One region of the Streptomyces sp. NPDC048496 genome, then DNA from elsewhere that is predicted to be linked to it. Evidence: riboswitches for the same ligand, from Rfam matches in the RefSeq annotation. Region 1 holds a riboswitch; the other holds the start of a gene.
What was found. Region 1 has a riboswitch for glycine ahead of gcvT (glycine cleavage system aminomethyltransferase GcvT). Riboswitches for the same ligand answer to the same signal wherever they lie in the genome.
Positions count from the first base shown of each region.

Region 2: it holds a riboswitch for glycine, as region 1 does, so the genes downstream of both, gcvP (aminomethyl-transferring glycine dehydrogenase) here and gcvT (glycine cleavage system aminomethyltransferase GcvT) in region 1, are expected to answer to the same signal.

Region 1 covers NZ_JBICXB010000008.1:211,944-222,947, forward strand. Annotated here, with positions in the region: gene ACGFSA_RS12060 (enhanced serine sensitivity protein SseB) at 1-88, opposite strand, end outside; gene ACGFSA_RS12065 (AAA family ATPase) at 192-866, opposite strand; glycine riboswitch at 1,026-1,123, shown strand; gene gcvT (glycine cleavage system aminomethyltransferase GcvT) at 1,266-2,381, shown strand; gene gcvH (glycine cleavage system protein GcvH) at 2,451-2,828, shown strand; gene glyA (serine hydroxymethyltransferase) at 2,849-4,108, shown strand; gene ACGFSA_RS12085 (L-serine ammonia-lyase) at 4,265-5,647, shown strand; gene ACGFSA_RS12090 (hypothetical protein) at 6,253-7,278, opposite strand; gene ACGFSA_RS12095 (ABC transporter permease) at 7,283-8,500, opposite strand; gene ACGFSA_RS12100 (ABC transporter ATP-binding protein) at 8,497-9,222, opposite strand; gene ACGFSA_RS12105 (hypothetical protein) at 9,234-10,934, opposite strand.
Region 2 covers NZ_JBICXB010000059.1:4,083-15,086, forward strand. Annotated here, with positions in the region: gene ACGFSA_RS31140 (DUF881 domain-containing protein) at 1-341, shown strand, start outside; gene ACGFSA_RS31145 (small basic family protein) at 338-670, shown strand; gene ACGFSA_RS31150 (DUF881 domain-containing protein) at 676-1,464, shown strand; gene ACGFSA_RS31155 (FHA domain-containing protein) at 1,655-2,428, shown strand; gene ACGFSA_RS31160 (MerR family transcriptional regulator) at 2,446-3,189, shown strand; gene ACGFSA_RS31165 (bifunctional nuclease family protein) at 3,243-3,716, shown strand; gene ACGFSA_RS31170 (MerR family transcriptional regulator) at 3,885-4,502, shown strand; gene ACGFSA_RS31175 (DNA polymerase IV) at 4,560-6,014, shown strand; gene ACGFSA_RS31180 (PRC-barrel domain-containing protein) at 5,939-6,319, opposite strand; glycine riboswitch at 6,420-6,517, shown strand; gene gcvP (aminomethyl-transferring glycine dehydrogenase) at 6,712-9,597, shown strand; gene ACGFSA_RS31190 (DUF5999 family protein) at 9,684-9,890, opposite strand; gene ACGFSA_RS31195 (hypothetical protein) at 10,231-10,824, opposite strand.

The DNA of each region.
Region 1 (11,004 bases):
TGCCGAGCGAGGCAACCAGCACCTCTTCGAGCTCATTGGCCGGCCATCCGCTCTGCGGATGGTTCTGGACCGGTGCCGGAATGTCCACTGCGCTGCTTCCCCTTCTCACCCATGCCTTGCCGCAGAACAGTAACTCCGGCGTGCCCCTCCGCGCTGACGGACGACCGGGCACCAAAAGGCTGTCCCGTCCCTCAGGCGTCGGCGAACGTGATCCGCGCCAGCATCCCGGCCGCCTCCCGGTCCAGCAGCACCGCCGAGGCGCAGCCGAGCGGCAGGGTGCCCGCCTCGGTGTCCCGCAGCAGCCGGCCGATGGCCCTGCGGTGCCGGGCGAATGCGTATCCGGATACCCCGCGCCCACGCTCGCGCTGGCCCGCCCTGGCCTCCTGGGGGGTGACGTCGAGCAGCACGAGATGCAGCGTGCGTCCGCGGCGCCGTGCGTGCCGGGCCAGCCAGCCCCGTACCCATGTCTGGGTTCCGCAGTCGTGAACGACGACGGACTCACCGGAGCACAGCGCCCGCCACAGCCCCCAGTAGTGGGCGACGCGGACCAGCGGGCGGTAGAGGGCGTACGGGAGTAAGCGGGGCACCCGCTGCGCCCAGCGGTCCCGGGTGTCCTGGGAGTCGATGGCCCGTACGGCCACCGCCCGCCGGATCAGTGTCGACTTGCCGCCACCGGGCAGCCCGGAGACCACCACCACATCCCCTGTCGCGAAATGGAGCCCGCGCGGGCTACGCCCGGCGCGCTCGCGCAGGTCCCGCACGACGGGCGCGTGTGTGCCCAGCAATTCCCGGGCGGGTGCGCCCGGCTGCGCGGGCATCGCGCCGTGCGCGACCCCCGCGGTCGTCGCGTACCGCTGCAACGTCATCGCCCTCCCCCTGTCGGGTCGCCCACGCCTGCCCAAGAAGTGTAAAGAAAAGGTAATGCGAGACAACCGTCCCACTACTCGTTCCGCGCATGGGGTACCGACGCCCCACTTTTCCGCAATGCGTGCGATGATGACCCGGCCAACTGCATAAAGGCCGCTTGAATCCGCGCGGGAGAGCTCCGGCCACAGTGTGTGCCGGGCGCCGAAGGAGCAAGATCCTCCCTTGAATCTCTCAGGCCCCGTACCGCGTGGATGAGGCAGATCTGAAAAGCGAGTCGCCCCGCGGCTCCACCCAAGGTGCAAGCCGAACCCCCCGGGGGTCTCTCGGCGAACCTCTCAGGTTCCGATGACAGATGGGGAGGGGATCGTCCTCGTCGTCATGCCCTGGGAGCCACACCTATGAGCAACGCCCCCCGTCTCACCGCCCTCGACGCCCTGCATCGCTCGCTGGGCGCGACCATGACCGACTTCGCCGGCTGGGACATGCCGCTGCGCTACGCCAGTGAGCGCGACGAGCACAACGCGGTGCGCACGCAGGCGGGTCTCTTCGACCTGTCACACATGGGTGAGATCACCGTCACCGGCCCGCAGGCCGCGGCGTTCCTGAACTTCGCACTGGTCGGCAACATCGGCACCGTGGCCGTCGGCCGCGCCCGCTACACGATGATCTGCGCCGAGGACGGCGGCATCCTGGACGACCTGATCGTCTACCGGCTGGGCGAGACCGAGTACATGGTCGTCGCCAACGCCGGGAACGCCCAGATCGTGCTGGACGCGCTGACCGCCCGCGCCGACGGGTTCGACGCCGAGGTGCGCGACGACCGCGACGCGTACGCGCTGCTCGCCGTCCAGGGCCCCGAGTCCCCCGCCATCCTGGCCTCGGTCACCGACGCCGACCTGGATGGTCTGAAGTACTACGCGGGTCTGCCCGGCACCGTCGCCGGTGTGCCCGCGCTGATCGCCCGTACCGGTTACACCGGCGAGGACGGCTTCGAGCTGTTCGTCGCCCCCGAGCACGCAGAGCAGCTCTGGCAGGCCCTCACGGCGGCGGGCGCCTCCCGTGGCCTGATCCCGTGCGGCCTGTCCTGCCGCGACACGCTGCGCCTGGAGGCGGGCATGCCGCTGTACGGGCACGAGCTGACCACCGAGCTGACCCCGTTCGACGCCGGTCTCGGCCGGGTCGTGAAGTTCGAGAAGGAGGGCGACTTCGTCGGCCGCAAGGCCCTGGAGGCCGCCGCCGAGCGCGCCGAGACCGCCCCGCCGCGCAAGCTCGTCGGCCTGATCGCCGAGGGCCGCCGGGTGCCGCGCGCCGGCTACCCCGTTGTCGCCGAGGGCCAGGTCATCGGCGAGGTCACCTCCGGCGCCCCGTCGCCGACGCTCGGCAAGCCGATCGCCATCGCGTACGTGGACGCCGCGCACGCCGCGCCCGGGACCACGGGCGTCGGAGTGGACATCCGTGGCAGCCACGAACCGTACGAGGTCGTCGCCCTGCCGTTCTACAAGCGCCAGAAGTGACGCAGTCGCGTCTCACACCGTAAGACCACCGTTCATCAGCACTCCCCCGCGTACAGGAGAATTCAGGTCATGAGCAACCCCCAGCAGCTGCGTTACAGCAAGGAGCACGAGTGGCTGTCGGCCCTCGAGGACGGTGTGGCCACGGTCGGCATCACCGAGTTCGCGGCCAACGCGCTCGGTGACGTCGTCTACGCCCAGCTCCCGGAAGTCGGCGACACGGTGACCGCGGGCGAGACCTGCGGCGAGCTCGAGTCGACCAAGTCCGTCAGCGACCTGTACTCGCCGGTGACCGGCGAGGTCACCGCCTCCAACCAGGACGTCGTGGACGACCCGTCACTGGTGAACTCCGCTCCCTTCGAGGGCGGCTGGCTGTTCAAGGTACGCGTCGCGGAGGAGCCGAAGGACCTGCTCTCCGCCGACGAGTACACCGAGTTCTCCGGCAACTAAAGACTCCAAGGGACCACCTGATGTCGCTTCTCAACTCCTCCCTCCACGAGCTGGACCCGGACGTCGCCGCCGCCGTCGACGCCGAGCTCCACCGTCAGCAGTCCACCCTCGAAATGATCGCCTCGGAGAACTTCGCTCCGGTCGCGGTCATGGAGGCCCAGGGCTCCGTCCTCACCAACAAGTACGCCGAGGGCTACCCGGGCCGCCGCTACTACGGCGGCTGCGAGCACGTCGACGTGGTCGAGCAGATCGCCATCGACCGGATCAAGGCGCTGTTCGGCGCCGAGGCCGCCAACGTCCAGCCCCACTCGGGTGCGCAGGCCAACGCCGCCGCGATGTTCGCGCTGCTGAAGCCTGGCGACACGATCATGGGTCTGAACCTGGCCCATGGCGGTCACCTGACCCACGGCATGAAGATCAACTTCTCCGGCAAGCTCTACCACGTGGTCCCCTACCACGTCGACGAGACCGGCGTCGTGGACATGGCCGAGGTCGAGCGCCTGGCCAAGGAGTCCAAGCCGAAGCTCATCGTCGCCGGCTGGTCCGCCTACCCCCGTCAGCTGGACTTCGCCGCCTTCCGCCGCATCGCGGACGAGGTCGGCGCGTACCTGATGGTCGACATGGCGCACTTCGCGGGCCTGGTGGCCGCGGGTCTGCACCCGAACCCGGTGCCGCACGCCCACGTCGTCACGACGACCACGCACAAGACCCTCGGCGGTCCGCGCGGTGGCGTCATCCTGTCGACGCAGGAGCTCGCCAAGAAGATCAACTCTGCTGTCTTCCCCGGTCAGCAGGGTGGTCCGCTGGAGCACGTGATCGCGGCCAAGGCGGTCTCGTTCAAGGTCGCGGCGACCGAGGAGTTCAAGGAGCGCCAGCAGCGCACCCTGGACGGCGCCCGCATCCTCGCCGAGCGTCTGGTGCAGCCGGACGTCACCGAGGTCGGCGTCTCCGTCCTCTCCGGCGGTACGGACGTGCACCTGGTCCTCGTCGACCTGCGCAACTCGGAGCTGGACGGCCAGCAGGCCGAGGACCGGCTCCACGAGCTCGGCATCACGGTCAACCGGAACGCCATCCCGAACGACCCGCGGCCGCCGATGGTCACCTCGGGTCTGCGGATCGGCACGCCGGCCCTGGCCACCCGTGGCTTCCAGGCCGAGGACTTCACCGAGGTCGCCGAGATCATCGCGTCGGCACTCAAGCCGTCGTACGACGCCGACGACCTCAAGGCCCGCGTGATCGCGCTGGCCGAGAAGTTCCCGCTGTACCCCGGTCTGAAGTAGTCCGGGTCACTTTTCGTACGTTTGGGGCGGGGCACCACGCACACTGGACAGTGAGCGCGGTGCCCCAGCCCTTGTCCCGCCGCTCTTCGGACCGACCGGTCCGTACCGCACCACCCGGCAGACAACGGCGTCTACCAATTTTTTAGGAGTCACACCGTGGCCATCTCGGTCTTCGACCTGTTCTCGATCGGCATCGGCCCGTCCAGCTCCCATACGGTCGGCCCGATGCGCGCGGCCCGTATGTTCGCGCGCCGCCTGAAGAACGAGGGCCTGCTCGCCCACACCGTTTCCATACGCGCCGAGCTGTTCGGCTCGCTCGGCGCCACCGGGCACGGCCACGGCACGCCCAAGGCCGTCCTGCTCGGCCTGGAGGGCGAGTCCCCCCGTACCGTCGACGTGGAGTCCGCCGACGACCGGGTGGACGCGATCCGCTCCTCGGGCCGGCTCAACGTGCTGGGCATGCACGAGATCGACTTCGACGCCGACGAGCAGCTGGTCCTGCACCGCCGCAAGGCGCTCCCGTACCACGCCAACGGCATGACGATCTTCGCGTTCGACCGCGACGGCGCCCCGCTGCTGGAGAAGACCTACTACTCCGTCGGCGGCGGCTTCGTCGTCGACGAGGACGCGGTGGGCGAGGACCGGATCGTCCTCGACGACACCGTCCTGAAGCACCCCTTCCGCACCGGCGACGAACTGCTGCGGCTCTCCCGCGACACCGGCCTGTCGATCTCCTCCCTCATGCTGGAGAACGAGCGGGCCTGGCGGACGGAGGAGGAGATCCGCTCCGGTCTGCTGGACATCTGGCGGGTCATGCAGGCATGCGTATCGCGCGGCATGGCCCGCGAGGGCATCCTCCCCGGTGGTCTGAAGGTCCGCCGCCGCGCCGCGAACACCGCACGCCAGCTGCGCGCCGAGGGCGACCCGCAGGCCCTCGCGATGGAGTGGATCACCCTCTACGCGATGGCGGTCAACGAGGAGAACGCCGCGGGTGGCCGCGTCGTCACCGCCCCCACCAACGGCGCAGCCGGCATCATCCCGGCCGTGCTGCACTACTACATGAACTTCGCCGCAGGCGGCGCCACCGAGGCCGAGAAGGAGGACAGCGTCGTCCGCTTCCTCCTCGCGGCCGGTGCCATCGGCATGCTGTTCAAGGAGAACGCCTCGATCTCCGGCGCCGAGGTCGGCTGCCAGGGCGAGGTGGGCTCCGCCTGCTCGATGGCCGCGGGAGCGCTCGCCGAGGTCCTCGGCGGCTCCGCCGAACAGGTCGAGAACGCCGCCGAGATCGGCATGGAGCACAACCTCGGCCTGACCTGCGACCCGGTCGGCGGTCTCGTCCAGATCCCCTGCATCGAGCGCAACGGCATGGCGGCGGTCAAGGCGGTCACGGCGGCGAAGATGGCGCTGCGCGGCGACGGCACCCACAAGGTCTCTCTCGACAAGGTCATCAAGACCATGAAGGAGACGGGCGCGGACATGAGCGTGAAGTACAAGGAGACCGCGCGCGGCGGGCTCGCGGTGAACATCATCGAGTGCTAGGCACATAGGCCCTGACCAGCGCGTTCGCAACTTGCAGCGCTGTCAGGGCCTTCCCTGCTTACGCGGAGGAATGTCCCCGAAAAGTCCCTGGGACAGGCGTGAATGTCCCCGAAAAGTCCCCGGGATGTCCCCGGGGCACTTCGCTGCTTGCGGTTGAGTACGGGCCGACTTCAGGACCGAGTCGGCGCTCTTGCCGTCTCAGGGTATGAGTGCAGTGGGTACAGCCAGGTAGCGAGACCTACGCATTACGAGGGCCTGCATGATCGTGACGACGGCTGCCGGGCGGTGCCGCCGCGCCGTGTTTCTACTGGTCAGCGACGGGCGACCGAGCACCGTATGCCGCCCGGTCCAGCTTGTGCCACCCCGTCCGCTCACGCAGCGCTCACGCTTGACGGCGACGCGCGCCAATATGGTGTGCGAGTGGCGGAGCTGTCCTTCCCCGTGGCCAGGCTGGGCGAGCCGTGGCGGAACTCAGTACGGAACGCCTCGGTCTCATCACGACGCGGTGGACGGGTCAGGACTCCACCGTCCGCCGCGGCGCAGGAAGATTCGGAAAGTAGCCCTCCTCGGCCAGCCAGGCGCGGGCTCGCCCACGCTGCCGCTCATCAGCCTGCGTTGAGCAGTTGCCCGGGCAGAGTGAACTTCGTTGCTTTGCCATGGCCGAGATCAACCGTGACAGCGCTGTCACCAGAGGTGAGGACCCAGTCTTTGCCGGTCTTCCGCATCCCGTCGGTGGCGGCCATCCCATCGAGGCGGGTGCGGTGGCGTTCCTTCCCGGTGCTGCGGTCCACTTCGACCAGTTCGACGTGGCCGGGGAGTGAGACCGCCGCCGTGATGCTCGTGGAGTCCGCTGTCACCCGATCGATGCGGCCGGCGGACGTGGTCAGCACATCGATCTCGCCCTGCTTGGCCAGGTGCAGTGTTGCGGTGCCTGTGGAGGTGCTGGTCGCGGTGGGGCCGCCCGCGAGCAGTGGACGGCTGGTGGAGCAGTCCAGGGCCTGGGCCTCGGTCTTGGGCACCTGGGGCAGTGTCTTGATAGTGCCGTTCTTCGGGGAGACGACGGCCAGCGTAAAACCCTTGTCGCTGTTGTCGCCGACGCAGAGTCCGGGAGTTCCACCGGCGGCCAGTCCGGGGTTGACCGGCAGGGTGACGTCGCGTTTGACCTGCCAGGTGGCGGGGTCATAGACCAGGGCGGTGGCCTTCCCTGTACTGGATGTGGCCTTGTCTCCGACGGCGATGATGTAACCCCCGGTAGGGATCAGGACCCGTCCGCCCTCCGTCGTGCCGAGGGCGTCGAGGACCTGGTCCTTGGTGTTCACCTCGTACAGCCGACTGGGGCGGCCGTTCTTGCGGGGGATCGTCACGATCCAGCGTCCGTTGGTGGTCTTGGTGATCTGGGGGCTGGCCGTATCGTCGTCGTCGGACTGGGTCGGTACCGCGGCCAGCGGTTCAGCGGTGTGGCGGGCCGGGTCGATTCCGGCGATCGTGGTCAAGCCGCTGACCTTGGTGAGGACGAAAACCTTCGAGCCCTCCCAGTTGTGGCCGAGTTCCACACCGGCGGGGCCGTCGCATGCCGCGAGCGGCAGCATGAGGGCGCCTGCTGCGAGGGCGGGGAGGACACGTCGGTTCATCAGTTCACCATTCCTTGATGGCATCGCTGGGGGACAGCTGGGCGGCGCGGCGGGCGGGAACCCAGGCGCCGATCACGGTCACGGCCAGGGTGAGCAGGAGAATACCGGCCAGGACGCCCGGGTCCGGGAGCGGGATTCCGTCGGGGAGGTAGGGCGCGAGTTCGGAGCTGCCGCGCAGTCCGGCAGCTGCTGCGGCGGCCCCCGCGAGACCCAGGAGGGCGCCCAGCGCGGCACCCGTGGCTCCGATGATCCCGGTTTCGGCGACGAACATGGTCAGGACGGCCCGGTTGCCGAACCCGAGGGCTTTGAGGATGCCGATCTCCCGGGCCCGCTGCCTGGACAGCGCGCCGGTGACCACCAGCGCACCGACCAGGGCGACCAGGCCGAGGACGACGAGCAGCACCTGGCCGGCGGTGTGGATCAGGGACAGTACGCCTGGCAGTGCGGACATTTCCTGCTGCAGGGAGGTGGCCGCGTACCCGGCAGACTGGATGTCGCTCAGAAGCCCGGGGACGTCATGCGCGGTGCGGGCCAGCACGGTGATGCGGTCGTATCCGACGGAGGTGGTGAACTCGGACTCGGTGACACCGGCCTTCGCCGCGGCCCATCGGACCACTGTGGCCTCGTCGGCGTACGCTGCGTCAGGACCGTCCAGCTGCCAGGCCGGGTCGAACAGGCCCACCACCCGGACCGATACGGGCACCCCGGTGCCCTGTCCGGCGGAGGTGCTTCGGGTGGTGGTGACGGTGATGCTGTGCCCCAGCAGGGGTGTCAGGTCGCTCCCCTGGGCCCGCTTGGGTAGCACGATCTCACCCGGGTGCAGCGGAAACAGCTGCGTGCGGACGGTTTTCAGCAGCGGGGGCAGCAGCGAGGGGCGCGGGGTCGTGGCGTAGAGCAGTACGCCGGGCACCTGCTGGTCCTTGTAGCCGAAGGACACCTGGGCGCGTGGCTCGACCGAGGTGACGTTCGGCATGCCGGACAGGGTCCGCACAGTCTCGGTGCTGAGCGGCTTGGAGTCGGTCCGCTCCATGAGTCTGTCGACCGTGACGCTGCGGTTGGCCGTGCCCTCCTGGACACGGTCGCGGGCGGCGCTGTCGGCCCGGTCGGAGATGCCGAGGGCCGTGACGCAGACCGCGGCTGCCACGGCCAGGAGAACGGTGAGGCCGATGAACCGGCGCCACATGGAATGGACGTTGGCGGCTGCCATGGCGAAGGGGTTCATCGGGGGGTCTCCTGCGTATCCGCGGCCAGGTCAGTGTCGCGGTCTTCCTCTGTAGTCAGCGCTCCGCGGTCCATCCGCAGCACGCTGTCGGCGTAGGAGGCGACGGTGGCGCTGTGCGTGACCAGCAGCACGGCCCGGCCTTCGTCGGCAACCTGCCGGAAGAGTTCGAGCATGCGCTGCTCGCTGTCGGCGTCCAGATTGCCGGTCGGCTCGTCGGCCAGGACTGTGCCGGGGTTGTTGACCAGGGCCCGGGCCAGGGCGACGCGCTGCTGTTCGCCGGCGGACAGCTCGCTGGGATGGTGCTCGGCCCGATCGGCCAGGCCGACCCGTTCCAGCAGATCCCGGGCTTGTTGCGCTCCGGCCTTGGTGCTGCCGAGATACGGCAGGGCCGCGTTGCGCAGGGCGCTGTGCTGCGGCAGCAGGTTGAACGCCTGGAAGACGAACCCAAGCGAGGAGCGTCGCAGCCGGGTCCGCTCCCGTTCGGGCAGTGACCAGGCGTCGCAGCCATCGACCAGCACGGTGCCGCTGTCGGGCGGCAGCAGTAGCCCCATGATCTGGAGCAGCGTGGTCTTGCCTGACCCCGAGCGGCCAATCAGTGCGGTAATACGCCCGGCAGGCAGTTCCAGCGCAGCGTTGTCAAGGACGTCAACCCGCTGCCCGCGCAGCACGTACGACTTGCGTACCGACTGCACGGAGAGTGTCACGGGTGGCCTGTCGGTCATGGTTCGGCGGCTCATTTCTTAGAAGGTTCACCTGATGGCGTCGTGCGGGCGCGTAGCTGACCGCCCCTGAGGAGTGTGAGTTTCCAGGCGCTCCAGGTGGCCTTGAGGTCACAGCCAGACTGCGAGGGATCGGCACGATACAGACTGGGCAGCTGCGCGCAGCCGCGATGCGCCTCCATGCCTCTGTCAATCGCCTCACCGATCTCGCTGTCCATCGATCCGCCAACGACCAGGTAAGCCCTGACCACCGTCGCATAGGCGCTCACCGATGGCAGACGCTCCGGATTGGCGGCCCAGGACCGCAGTTCGGCCGCGGTGACCCACTGCGGAACCGATCCTGAATGGCCGGTGTCGGAGAGTGTCGTGACCACCGTGGCTGCGGCCGTTACTTTGGCAGGGTCGTCCAGGGACCACGCGGCAGCCTGTGGCTGCGGTGTGCTGACACCCATGTCCGCGCAGGCCAGAGCCGCCCGCGACCATGCCTCGGCGTTCTCCGGGGAAACAGCGGTGGGCACCGCCTGGGCGGAGTGGCACAACGCACTGTCTGCGGCGGTTGGTTCAGCTCCGCTTGCCAGCTTCAGGGCGGCGGCGATCGTGAGCCGGACATGCAGGTCCGCAGATATCTGCGGCTCAGCCGCGATCTTGCGGAGCGCCGCTGCCTGAGTGCTGTCACGCGTGGACTCTCCTGCCAGCGCACGCAGTCGCAAGCCGTAGACCGACGCCTCCGGACTGCCCGCGTAAGCAGTGGAGTCGCGTATCGTTCCATCAGGCAGAGTGTCTGCGGTGACCCTGTTCCGCACTGCAGCGTAGGAGTCTGACGGCGTACCAGCGGCCTGTGCGACGGTAACCGCGTAGTACAGGTCGCGGTAGTCAAGCGACGCGGCATTGTGCTGCACCAGCTTGGCCCAAAGTTTCGTGTCGAGTTTCGAGGGCACGCCCGCAGCCTGGGTCAACACCGCGTAATTGTATGCGTCCAGCAGCGCCTGGTAGCGCTCCTTCTCCCCCAGGGTGGTGAAGTCAGAGATGGAAGGTGCACGCACTGCCACGAGCATCTGCGGAACGGAGGCTCCCACCAATCGGAAGCCACGAGCGAGGTCAGCGGCCTCACTGAGTGCCAGGCCGTCGCCGGCTTCGGCGGCCTGCTTCAGCCACGGCAATGTCAGAGTGCGGTCGTCCTCGGTGATCCCACCACTCGCAGCGAGTGCCTCCAAGGCTGCCGCGGTAGCCGCCGCCCGGTAGGGGCCGTCGTCCGGGTGCTGGTTACCGGGCTCGCTGAACCATCCCTGCGGCGTGCGCATGCTTCGCAGCGCGGCGGCGTCGGATGCGGTCAGCAGATCTGCTGCGCCGGCGGAGGCAAGAGGGGCGAGCCAACTACGCCCCCACAGGGGGGACGTTCCGATGGCCTCCTGCCGGAAGAACGCCCCCGATTTGGCGCTCAGGCCCAGTTGGGGCTTTGGGCCGAGCAGTGTCTTCAGGCGCATCGCGTAGGAATTGCTCTCCGGGCCCGCGGGTTCGTCTCGCAGGAACGGGGGGTAATACATGCCATTCTGTGTGCTCACCAGGAGCGACAGTTCTTGCGTGACAGGTGCGGCGTCGCCGGGTTCAGCTGCGTCGGATTTGGCCTCGCAGCCGACCAGAAGCAGGCAGCACGCGAGGCCGGTTGCCGAAACGGTGAGCGAGCGGCTCCACCAGGTCGCGGTGCGCGTGGTCATCAGAGACTCCGTGATACTCCGTCGGCGAGGGGCGGGAACGGCTGGGGCGGGACGGTGCCCACCCCAGCCG
Region 2 (11,004 bases), on a different contig from region 1:
AGTCCGGTGCGGAGGCCGTCGCCATCAACGGGCAGCGGCTGACGGCCCTGTCGGCGATCCGCGCCGCGGGCGACGCCATACTGGTCGACAACAAGCCGCTCGTGCCGCCGTACACGGTGCTTGCGGTGGGGGACGGGAAGCGGCTCAGCACCGCTTTCGAGGACAGTGCCGACGGCCAGTACCTGAGGGCGCTGAAGGACACCTTCGACATCCGGACCAGCATGTCCGTGCAGGACGAGGTGCGCCTCCCGGCTGCGCCCAGCCTCATCGTACGAACAGCAGAGCCGAAGGCCGCAGACACCGGCAGTGGTGCGGCAGACACAGGGAAGGGCACATCGTGATCGCCGTACTGGGCCTCGTCGTGGGAGTCGTGGTCGGACTGTTGGTCCGGCCTGAGGTGCCGGCGGTGGTCGAGCCCTATCTCCCGATCGCTGTCGTGGCTGCTCTCGACGCAGTCTTCGGTGGTCTGCGGGCCATGCTCGACGGCATCTTCGTCGACAAGGTCTTTGTGGTGTCGTTCCTCTCGAACGTCGTCGTGGCCGCACTGATCGTGTTCCTGGGCGACAAGCTGGGTGTCGGAGCGCAGCTCTCCACCGGTGTGGTCGTCGTCTTCGGTATCCGTATCTTCTCCAACGCCGCGGCGATCCGCCGGCACGTCTTCCGGGCCTGAGGCCGATGAGCAACGAAGAGCTTCCCCGTGACCAGGAGCGTACCGGCGAGCAGCAGGCCGACAGGCCCGAGCAGCTCACCGGGCGCCAGCGGTTGATCGCCGGGCTGTGGCCGCCCCGGGTCACCCGTGCACAACTCATTGTGGCGCTGCTGCTGTTCGTCCTGGGGCTGGGTCTGGCGATCCAGGTGCGGTCGAACAGTGACAACAGCGCACTGCGCGGCGCCCGCCAGGAGGATCTGGTCCGCATTCTCGATGAACTCGATGACCGTACGCAGCGTCTTGAGGATGAGAAGCAGCGTCTGGACGATCAGCGTACGGAGCTGGAGACAAGCTCGGACCAGGCCGAGGAGGCCCGTAAGCAGACCGTGGAGAAGGAACGGCAACTCGGCATCCTCGCGGGCACCGTGGCGGCACACGGGCCCGGGATCACGCTCACGATCAACGATCCGGGCGACGCGGTGCAGGCGGACATGCTGCTCGACGCCCTCCAGGAGCTGCGTGCGGCCGGGGCGGAGGCGATCGAGGTCAACAGGGTGAGGGTAGTGGCCAATACGCACTTCTCCGGCGACGGTGGCGCCATCAAGGTCGACGACCGGTCCATCTCCGCGCCGTACGTCTTCAAGGTGATCGGCAAACCGCAGGATCTGGAGCCGGCGCTGAACATCCCCGGTGGTGTGGTGCAGACGCTGGAGAAGGAGCAGGCGACCGTGCATGTGGCGCAGGCGGACGACATCGTCGTGGACGCCTTGCGACCTGCGGAGCGACCTGACTACGCTCGGTCGTCAACCCGGTGAGGGCGCCGGACACGGGGCTCGGAGGACACGGGCAAGAGGTTGCGGGGGGTCGCCGCATCGTAATGGTGGCGCGTGGTGGAAACTGTCGAGTGGATACGGACGTTGTGAAGATGTCCGGGTCGGCAGGTGTGTTTATTCAGGGTTCGTCCTGCCCCACGGGCGGGTCTGTTTCGGTCAAGGGGAATCGCCCGTGAAGTTTTTTGCGAAGTTGTTCGGCAAGAGCGCCCGCGATGACGCTGCCCGTCATCGCGCACCGCGCCATGGCCAGCCCGAGGAGCAGGGCACTGATCGCCCGCTCTTCCGTGACGAGGTGTCGGGTCCGGGCGGCGACATTTCGGGTGGAACCGGCGCGTCGTCTGTTGACCCTGCGGGTCCGGGCCGCATAGGTTTCGGGGATCCATCAACCTCAAGTACGGGTGGAGGGTTTGGGTCCATGCCGGTCTGTACGAGGTGTGGCCATCGCAACGCCGAGGCCAGTCGTTTCTGTTCCAACTGTGGTGCGCCGCTTCGGGGAGGCGCGTCTGCGGAGCGTCCTTCGGAGACGACGTCGACCATCTCCATCTCCGGTCTTGAGGCCTATGAGGCGGAGGCGACGGGCCAGACGCCCTTGCCCTCCCTCTCGCCGGAGGCCCAGGCCGCCGTCGACGCCCTGCCACTCGGCTCGGCGCTCCTGGTGGTGCGCCGCGGTCCGAACTCGGGCAGCCGCTTCCTGCTGGACAGCGAACTGACCACGGCCGGCCGCCACCCGCAGAGCGACATCTTCCTCGATGACGTGACGGTCTCCCGCCGGCACGTGGAGTTCCGCCGGAGCCCCGACGGCAGCTTCACGGTCGAGGATGTCGGCAGCCTCAACGGCACGTACGTCAATCGTGAGCGCATCGACTCCGTCGCGCTGTCCAACGGCGATGAAGTGCAGATCGGGAAGTACCGGCTGGTCTTCTACGCAAGCCAGCGGGGCATCTGACCCGTCAGGGAAGGTCCATGCTGAGAACACCGACGGGCGGTGCCGGGCACGGCACCGCCACCGCCGACGACCGGGCCATGAGCATCGGCACGGTGCTCCTGCAGCTGCGGGACGAATTTCCCGAAGTCACCATCTCCAAGATTCGCTTCCTGGAGGCCGAGGGGCTCGTCGAGCCGCAGCGGACCCCCTCCGGCTACCGCAAATTCCGCCCCGAGGACGTCGAGCGGCTGGCACAGGTGCTGCGGATGCAGCGGGACCACTATCTTCCGCTCAAAGTCATCCGCGAGCACCTGGACGCCCTGGCCCGCGGCGAGCAGGTGTCCCTGCCGGCCGCGGACGCTCCACGGGACCTGAGCGACGGTTGCTGGGACGGCGAGTCCTGGCGGGCCACCGCGGCCCGGATCGGGCGTGCGGAGCTCCTGGCCGCCGCCGAGGTCACCGAGAGCGAGCTCGAGGAGTGGGAGTCGTACGGGCTCATCGCTCCGACGGCGGAGGGTGGCTACGACGCCGAGACGGTGACCGTTGCCAAACTTGTGGCGGATCTGGGCCGATTCGGCCTGGAACCGCGTCATCTGCGGGCGATGCGCGGGGCTGCGGAACGCGAGGCCGGCCTGATCGAGCAGGTGGTCGCACCTTTGCGCCGACACCGGAATCCGCAGACCAGAGCCCATGCGGAGGCCAAGGCGAAGGAGCTCGCGGAGCTCTCCGTACGGCTTCATTCGGCCCTTGTGCAGACCGCTCTGCGGATCCGGCTCCACTGATCACGGCGGAGCCCGACTACCCAAACCTGCCGAGCACGTCCTAGGGTTGCTGTGTGAACGAGCTCGACGTTGTGGGTGTCCGGGTGGAAATGCCCTCCAACCAACCGATCGTGCTCCTGCGTGAAGTGGGAGGCGACCGGTACCTCCCCATTTGGATCGGTCCTGGTGAGGCGACCGCGATCGCCTTTGCCCAGCAGGGCATGGCTCCGGCCAGGCCGCTGACCCATGATCTCTTCAAGGATGTGCTCGAGGCCCTGGGCCAGGAGCTCACCGAGGTCCGCATCACGGACCTCAGGGAAGGGGTCTTCTACGCGGAGCTGGTCTTCGCCGGCGGGGTCGAGGTGAGCGCGCGGCCGTCCGACGCCATAGCGCTCGCGCTGCGCACCGGCACGCCGATCTACGGCAGTGACGGGGTGCTCGACGACGCGGGGATCTCCATCCCTGACGAGCAGGAGGACGAGGTCGAGAAGTTCCGGGAGTTCCTCGACCAGATCTCGCCGGAGGACTTCGGTACCAACAGCCAGTGACCGTCCAGCAGGGTCGCCGTCAGCGCATTCGACAAGCCTTTCCCGGGAACGGGACACGGCAAACCACCCTCCGGGTGATTATCACTCGGCGTGCCGAGTGTGGCGATCGTTGACGCACCCCAAGCGACTGCCTACCTTCGAGATGGCAGGTCAAGGACGGAGGTCGGCGTGAGAAGCAGCGGCGACGGTACGGCAGCGGGTGGGCCGTACCGGCAGCACGGAAGTACAGCCGACCGCACCATCAGGCAACCGGTTCAACCGGCGGCGATGGCGGGGGACGGGGCGGCAGCGGTCGGCGACATCGGCTATCGCGGGCCGACGGCGTGCGCGGCGGCGGGGATCACCTATCGGCAGCTCGACTACTGGGCACGCACCGGGCTCGTCGAGCCGAGTGTGCGGCCTGCCTACGGATCGGGCACGCAGCGCCTCTACAGCTTCCGGGACGTCGTCCTGCTGAAGATCGTGAAGCGCTTTCTCGATACGGGCGTCGCCCTGCAGAACATCCGCACCACGGTCCAGCATCTGCGGGCCCGGGGGTTCCAGGATCTTGAGCGGATGACGCTCATGAGCGACGGCGCGACCGTCTACGAGTGCTCCTCGCCCGACGAGGTCGTGGATCTGCTCCAGGGGGGCCAGGGGGTCTTCGGCATCGCCGTCGGTGTGGTCTGGCGGGATGTCGACGCCGCACTGTCGCAGCTGCACGGCGAGCGGGTGGACACCGGCGAGACGCTGATCGGCAACAACCCCACCGACGAGCTCGCACGGCGGCGCAACCGCGCCGTCTGACGGGCCGCGGAGCGGGGGCGCGGCGATTGTCAGTGCCGTAGGGCAGCATCGGTTGATGTGAGAGCCGCGCCCACCATCCTGCATCTGGACATGGATGCCTTCTACGCCTCGGCCGAGCAGGCGGCGAAACCGAGCCTGCGCGGCAAACCGGTCGTGGTCGGCGGGCTGGGACCCCGTGGGGTCGTCGCCACCGCTTCCTACGAGGCGCGGCGCTTCGGGGTGCACTCGGCGATGCCGACCGCGCAGGCCCGGCGGCTGGCGCCCAATGCCGCCTATCTGGTGCCCCGCTTCACCCTGTACCGGACGGTGAGCGACCAGGTGATGGGGTTGCTGGGGCAGCTGTCACCGCTGGTGGAGCCGCTCAGCCTGGACGAGGCGTTCGTCGATCTGGAGGCCGGTGGGACGGCCGACGACACCGCCTCGGCGCGGGCCATCGGCGAGCAACTGCGCGACGCCATCAGAGCCGTCACCGGACTCACCGGCTCGGTCGGCCTCGCTGGCTCCAAGATGCTGGCCAAGATCGCCTCGGAGGAGGCGAAACCGAACGGGCTGCTGGTCATCGAGCCGGGGACCGAACGGGAACTGCTCGCCCCGATGTCCGTGCGGATCCTCCCCGGCGTGGGCCCCGCCACCGGGGACCATCTGCGGCGGGCCGGGATGACCACGGTCGACGACCTGGCCACGGCCGGCGAGGCGGAGCTCGTACGGCTGCTGGGGAAGGCGCATGGCGTCGCGCTGCATCGTATGGCCCTCGGGTACGACGACCGCCCCGTCGTGGCCGAGCGAGACGCCAAGTCGGTGTCGGTCGAGGACACCTTCGACATGGATCTGCACGACCGGATCCGGGTCCGGACGGAGGTCGAGCGCCTGGCGGACCGTTGTGTCCAGCGGCTGCGGGCCGCGGAGCGCTCGGGACGCACCGTGGTGCTGAAGGTGCGCAGATACGACTTCTCGACGCTCACGCGGTCCGAGACGCTCCGGGGGCCGACGGACGACCCCACAGTGGTCAGAGAGGCCGCTGCGCGGCTCCTGGAGGCTGTGGACACCACGGGAGGGGTGCGGCTGCTCGGGGTGGGCGTCACGGGGCTCGCCGACTACACGCAGGAGGATCTCTTCGCCCAGGCAGCCGGTGAGCGGGCCGCGCTCGAGGTCCCGGCCCGTGAAGAACAGGGCGCGGGCGGCCACGGGGACGAGCCGGTGGACGGGGCGCAGGAGCAGGAGACCGCCGAACAGCTCGCGGCCCGGCGCTGGCCCGCCGGGCACGACGTATGCCATGACACCTTCGGCCACGGCTGGGTGCAGGGCAGTGGGGTGGGCCGGGTGACCGTGCGGTTCGAGGAACCCGGGTCACCGCCCGGCCGGGTGCGGACGTTCCGTGTCGACGATCCGGAACTGCAGCCTGCCGATCCGCTCCCGCTGGTGAGTGATCCGGCGGACTACTCGTCCTGGCCGGCCAGCCTGCCGAAGTCCCGGTCCGGGCCCGGCTCGTCGGTCGGCGAGTCCAGACCGTAGTGCCGGTAGAGCTGAAGCTCCTGTTCCGGTGAGAGATGGCGGCCCACGCCGAAGTCGGGGGCGTCCTTGATCAGCGCACGGTCGAAGGGGATCCGGAGCACGTCGTCGACGAATTCGCTGGGCTCAAGCGGCACGAAGGCGTCCCTGCTGAACAGTCCCGTACGCACGGCTGCCCACTCGGGTATGCCGGTCGCGTCGTCGAGATACACCTCGTCCACAGTTCCGATCTTGGTGCCTTTGCGGTCGAATGCCTTGCGGCCGATCAGGTTGCGCGGATCAATGTCGGTCTGCACGGTCCCTCCCATTGGTCGCGGCTACTCCACAGGCACTACGAAAGTGCAGATTCGGGCTATCGGCCACTTGAGAATTCCGTCGCGAGCCCGCTGGTAGGCTGGTGATGGCTGCTGACCCCGTGCGGGAGAGCCTTCCGGAGCGCATCCGGCAGGCGCCGAAGGAGCAAATCCTCCCCGGAATCTCTCAGGCCCCCGTACCGCACGGACGAGGTCACTCTGGAAAGCAGGGCGGGTTTCGTGGCGGCAGCGGCCGGGACGGATCCCTCCCTCACCGACGGTGAAAGCCGGTATGCCTCAGGGCGCACCGGTGAAGCTCTCAGGTTGAGATGACAGAGGGGGAGGCCGTCCGGGCACCCGCGCCGTGGTGCCCCTCGCAGGTCGTGACAGACCAGGAGGCCTCCACCATGACCCCCCGTCGCACTCCGCTCTCCCAGCTGGAGCAGGGCATCCCCTTCGAGCAGCGCCACATCGGCCCCGATGCCGAGGCGCAGGCGAAGATGCTCGCCCAGGTCGGTTACGGCTCGCTCGACGACCTCACCGCGGCCGCAGTGCCCGATGTGATCAAGAGTGCGGAGGCGCTGCAGCTGCCGTCGGCCCGTACCGAGGCCGAGGTCCTCGCCGAGCTCCGCACCCTTGCCGACCGCAACCAGGTGCTCGCCCCGATGATCGGGCTCGGCTACTACGGCACGTTCACCCCGCCGGTGATCCTCCGCAACGTCATGGAGAATCCCGCCTGGTACACGGCCTACACGCCGTACCAGCCGGAGATCTCGCAGGGCCGCCTGGAGGCGCTCCTCAACTTCCAGACGATGGTCGCCGAGCTGACCGGGCTGCCCACCTCCGGCGCCTCGCTGCTCGACGAGGGCACCGCCGCCGCCGAGGCCATGGCGCTCGCCCGCCGCGTCGGCAAGGTCAAGGACGGAGTCTTCCTGGTCGACTCCGACACCCTGCCCCAGACCATCGCCGTGATCGAGACTCGCGCCGAGCCGACCGGTGTCGAGGTCGTCGTCGCCGATCTCGCCGCGGGTATCCCCGCCGAGATCGCCGGGCGCGGTGTCTTCGGCGTGCTGCTCCAGTACCCGGGTGCCTCCGGCGCCGTCCACGACATCAAGCCCGTCATCGAGCAGGCCCACGAGCTCGGCGCGATCGTCACCGTCGCCGCCGACCTGCTCGCCCTGACCCTGCTGACCTCGCCCGGTGACCTCGGCGCGGACATCGCCGTCGGCACCACGCAGCGCTTCGGTGTCCCGATGGGCTTCGGTGGACCGCACGCCGGCTTCATGGCCGTACGCGAGAAGTTCGCCCGCAGCCTGCCCGGCCGCCTCGTCGGTGTCTCCGTCGACGCGGACGGCAACAAGGCGTACCGCCTCGCCCTGCAGACCCGCGAGCAGCACATCCGTCGCGAGAAGGCCACCAGCAACATCTGTACCGCGCAGGTGCTGCTCGCCGTGATGGCCGGGATGTACGCGGTCTACCACGGCCCCGACGGCTTGCGGACGATCGCGCAGCGCACCCACCGCTACGCCACGATCCTGGCCGAGGGCCTGCGCGCGGCCAGGGTCGACGTCGAGACCGGCGCCTACTTCGACACGCTCACCGTGCGTGTCCCCGGCAAGGCGGCGGATGTCGTGGCCGACGCCCGCGACCGCGGGGTCAACCTGCGTCTTGTCGACGCCGACCGGGTCTCCCTCGCCTGCGACGAGACCACCACACGTGCGCAGCTCGCCGCCGTCTGGGCCGCCTTCGGCGCGGACGGTGACGTCGAGGCGCTGGACGCCGCTGCCGCCGACGCGCTGCCCGAGTCCCTGCTGCGCACCGACGAGATCCTCACCCATCCGGTCTTCCACCAGCACCGCTCCGAGACCGCGATGCTGCGCTACCTGCGCAAGCTCGCCGACCGTGACTACGCGCTGGACCGTGGCATGATCCCGCTCGGCTCCTGCACCATGAAGCTGAACGCGACCACCGAGATGGAGTCGATCACCTGGCCCGAGTTCGGCGCGCTGCACCCGTTCGCGCCGGCCGAGCAGGCGGAGGGCTACCTCACGCTGATCCGTGAGCTGGAGGAGCGCCTCGCCGAGGTCACCGGCTACGACGCGGTCTCCATCCAGCCGAACGCGGGCTCGCAGGGCGAGTTCGCGGGCCTGCTCGCCGTGCGTGCGTACCACCGGGCCAACGGCGACGAGCAGCGGACCGTCTGCCTCATTCCGTCCTCCGCGCACGGCACCAACGCCGCGAGCGCCGTGATGGCGGGCATGAAGGTCGTCGTGGTGAAGACCGCCGACGACGGTGCGGTCGACGTCGAGGACCTCCGCGCCAAGATCGAGAAGCACCGCGATGAGCTCGCCGTGCTCATGATCACGTACCCGTCGACGCACGGGGTCTTCGAGGAGCACGTCGCCGACATCTGCGCCGAGGTGCATGATGCGGGCGGTCAGGTGTACGTCGACGGCGCCAACCTCAACGCGCTGGTCGGTCTTGCCAAGCCCGGTCGGTTCGGCGGCGATGTTTCGCACCTGAACCTGCACAAGACCTTCTGCATCCCGCACGGCGGCGGTGGCCCCGGTGTCGGCCCGGTCGGTGTGCGCGCCCATCTGGCGCCGTACCTGCCGAACCATCCGCTGCAGCCCGGCGCGGGCCCCGAGACCGGTGTCGGACCGATCTCGGCCGCGCCGTGGGGCTCTGCCGGTATTCTCCCGATCTCCTGGGCGTACGTACGCCTGATGGGCGGGGAGGGCCTCAAGCACGCGACACAGGTCGCCGTACTCGCGGCCAACTACATCGCCAAGCGTCTGGAACCGCACTACCCGATCCTGTACAACGGCCCGGCCGGTCTGGTGGCGCACGAGTGCATCGTGGATCTGCGGCCGATCTCCAAGGCGACCGGGGTCAGCGTCGACGACATCGCCAAGCGTCTGATCGACTACGGCTTCCACTCGCCGACCATGTCGTTCCCGGTGGCGGGCACGCTGATGATCGAGCCGACCGAGAGCGAGAACCTCGCCGAGCTCGACCGGTTCTGCGACACGATGATCGCCATCCGCGGCGAGGTCGAGAAGGTGGCCTCCGGCGAATGGAGCGCGGACGACAACCCGCTGACCAACGCCCCGCACACCGCCGCCTTGCTCGGCGGGGAGTGGACGCACGCGTACAGCCGCGAGACGGCCGTCTTCCCGGCCGGAGTCTCGGCCGCCGACAAGTACTGGCCGCCGGTGCGCCGGATCGACGGCGCGTTCGGTGACCGCAACCTCGTCTGCTCCTGCCCGCCGCTGGACGAGTACGACAACTGACCCACCCGTTCGGGTGTGACGCGGACATGCGTCGGGGCCGGTTCGGAGATCTTCTCCGGGCCGGCCCCATTTCTTACGGGCCGCGGTCAGGCGGCCTTCATCACCCGGTCGGCGTCCAGCGGCCGGTGCGGAGCGATGATCTGCCCGTCCGGGAGCAGCTCACCGGTGTCCTCGAAGAGCAGGACGCCGTTGCACAGCAGGCTCCAGCCCTGTTCCGGGTGGTGTGCCATCAGGCGTGCGGCTTCCCGGTCGGCTGAGTCGGCTGTCGGGCAGGGTTGCTTGTGCTGGCACATGGCTGGGTTCTTTCGCTGCGTTGTAGTGAGTGTCCTGCGGCTTGATGAGGTGTTCATGGCCGCCCCCGTATCTGTCGGTCCGGTTCCAGTGTTGCCCCACGGGCGCCAATCCGCAGGGATTTCGCGGCAGCGCTGCTCCTACTCTCATGACGCATCACCCGGGCGGACGGTTCAACACAACTGCACTGTCCCTTCGGGTGGTTCGGGGTGGCCGGACCGGACTAGTCCGGATGGGACCGGGGGCGCCCCCGCCGTCCCGCGCTGTGTGTCCCGCAGCACTGTGCCCCGCCACCGGAAACGGCGACGGGGCACAGGACGGCGTGCCGGAGGCGGGACGGGGTCAGGCGGGTGAACCGAGCAGGGGGCCGGGGCCGGGGGTGATGCGCAGGGTCATCACGGGTAGCAGATCGGCGACCCGGTGCGGGCGGTGTGCCGCGATACCCGGTGGGGCGGGAGCCAGCGGCACCAGAAGATCGGTGGGGGCGAGGGTGCCACCCGACGGGTCGGCCTCGATGCCCTCGTGCAGCCACAGCGTCAGCATGTAGAGCTCTGGGATCGACAGCAGGCGGGGCTGGTAGTGGGGTGTCACCGTCTCCGTCTGGCGCAGGGCGAGTTCGGTCGATGCGATGTAAGGGCCCTCGAAGAAGTGCGAGAAGGCCCAGCCGTCCGGGGTGAGCATGGTGTCGGCTGCGGCGATGGCCCGCTCCGAGCTGCGGATCAGGAAGCGCCACGCGGTCAGCCGGGTGCGTGGCGCGAGCCCGCTCGGGCCGATCCGGTCCAGTACATGGACGGGGAGCGGGAGATCGGGGCTCAGAGGTCCCTGGACGGACCGGAGGGCCGGGGTGCGGGCCTCGAGGACTGCGGTGGGTGAACCGAGTGCCGCGAGGACGCTGCGCAGGGCAGGCGCGGGAGCCGGGGGAACATGCAGCGGCATAGTGGGTCGCCTCTCACTTCGGAGACACGGTGATGCGTGGGCGGGTGCAGACGGCGCTGTCGGCGTGCGGGGCCAGAGGAGGCCGGTGACTGGGCCGGTGCGTCAACTCTCTGCCTCGTCCGCGGAGTTTATACGACACGTGTTCACGCGGTGTTTCCACTAGCCGCCGCAGGTATTGCC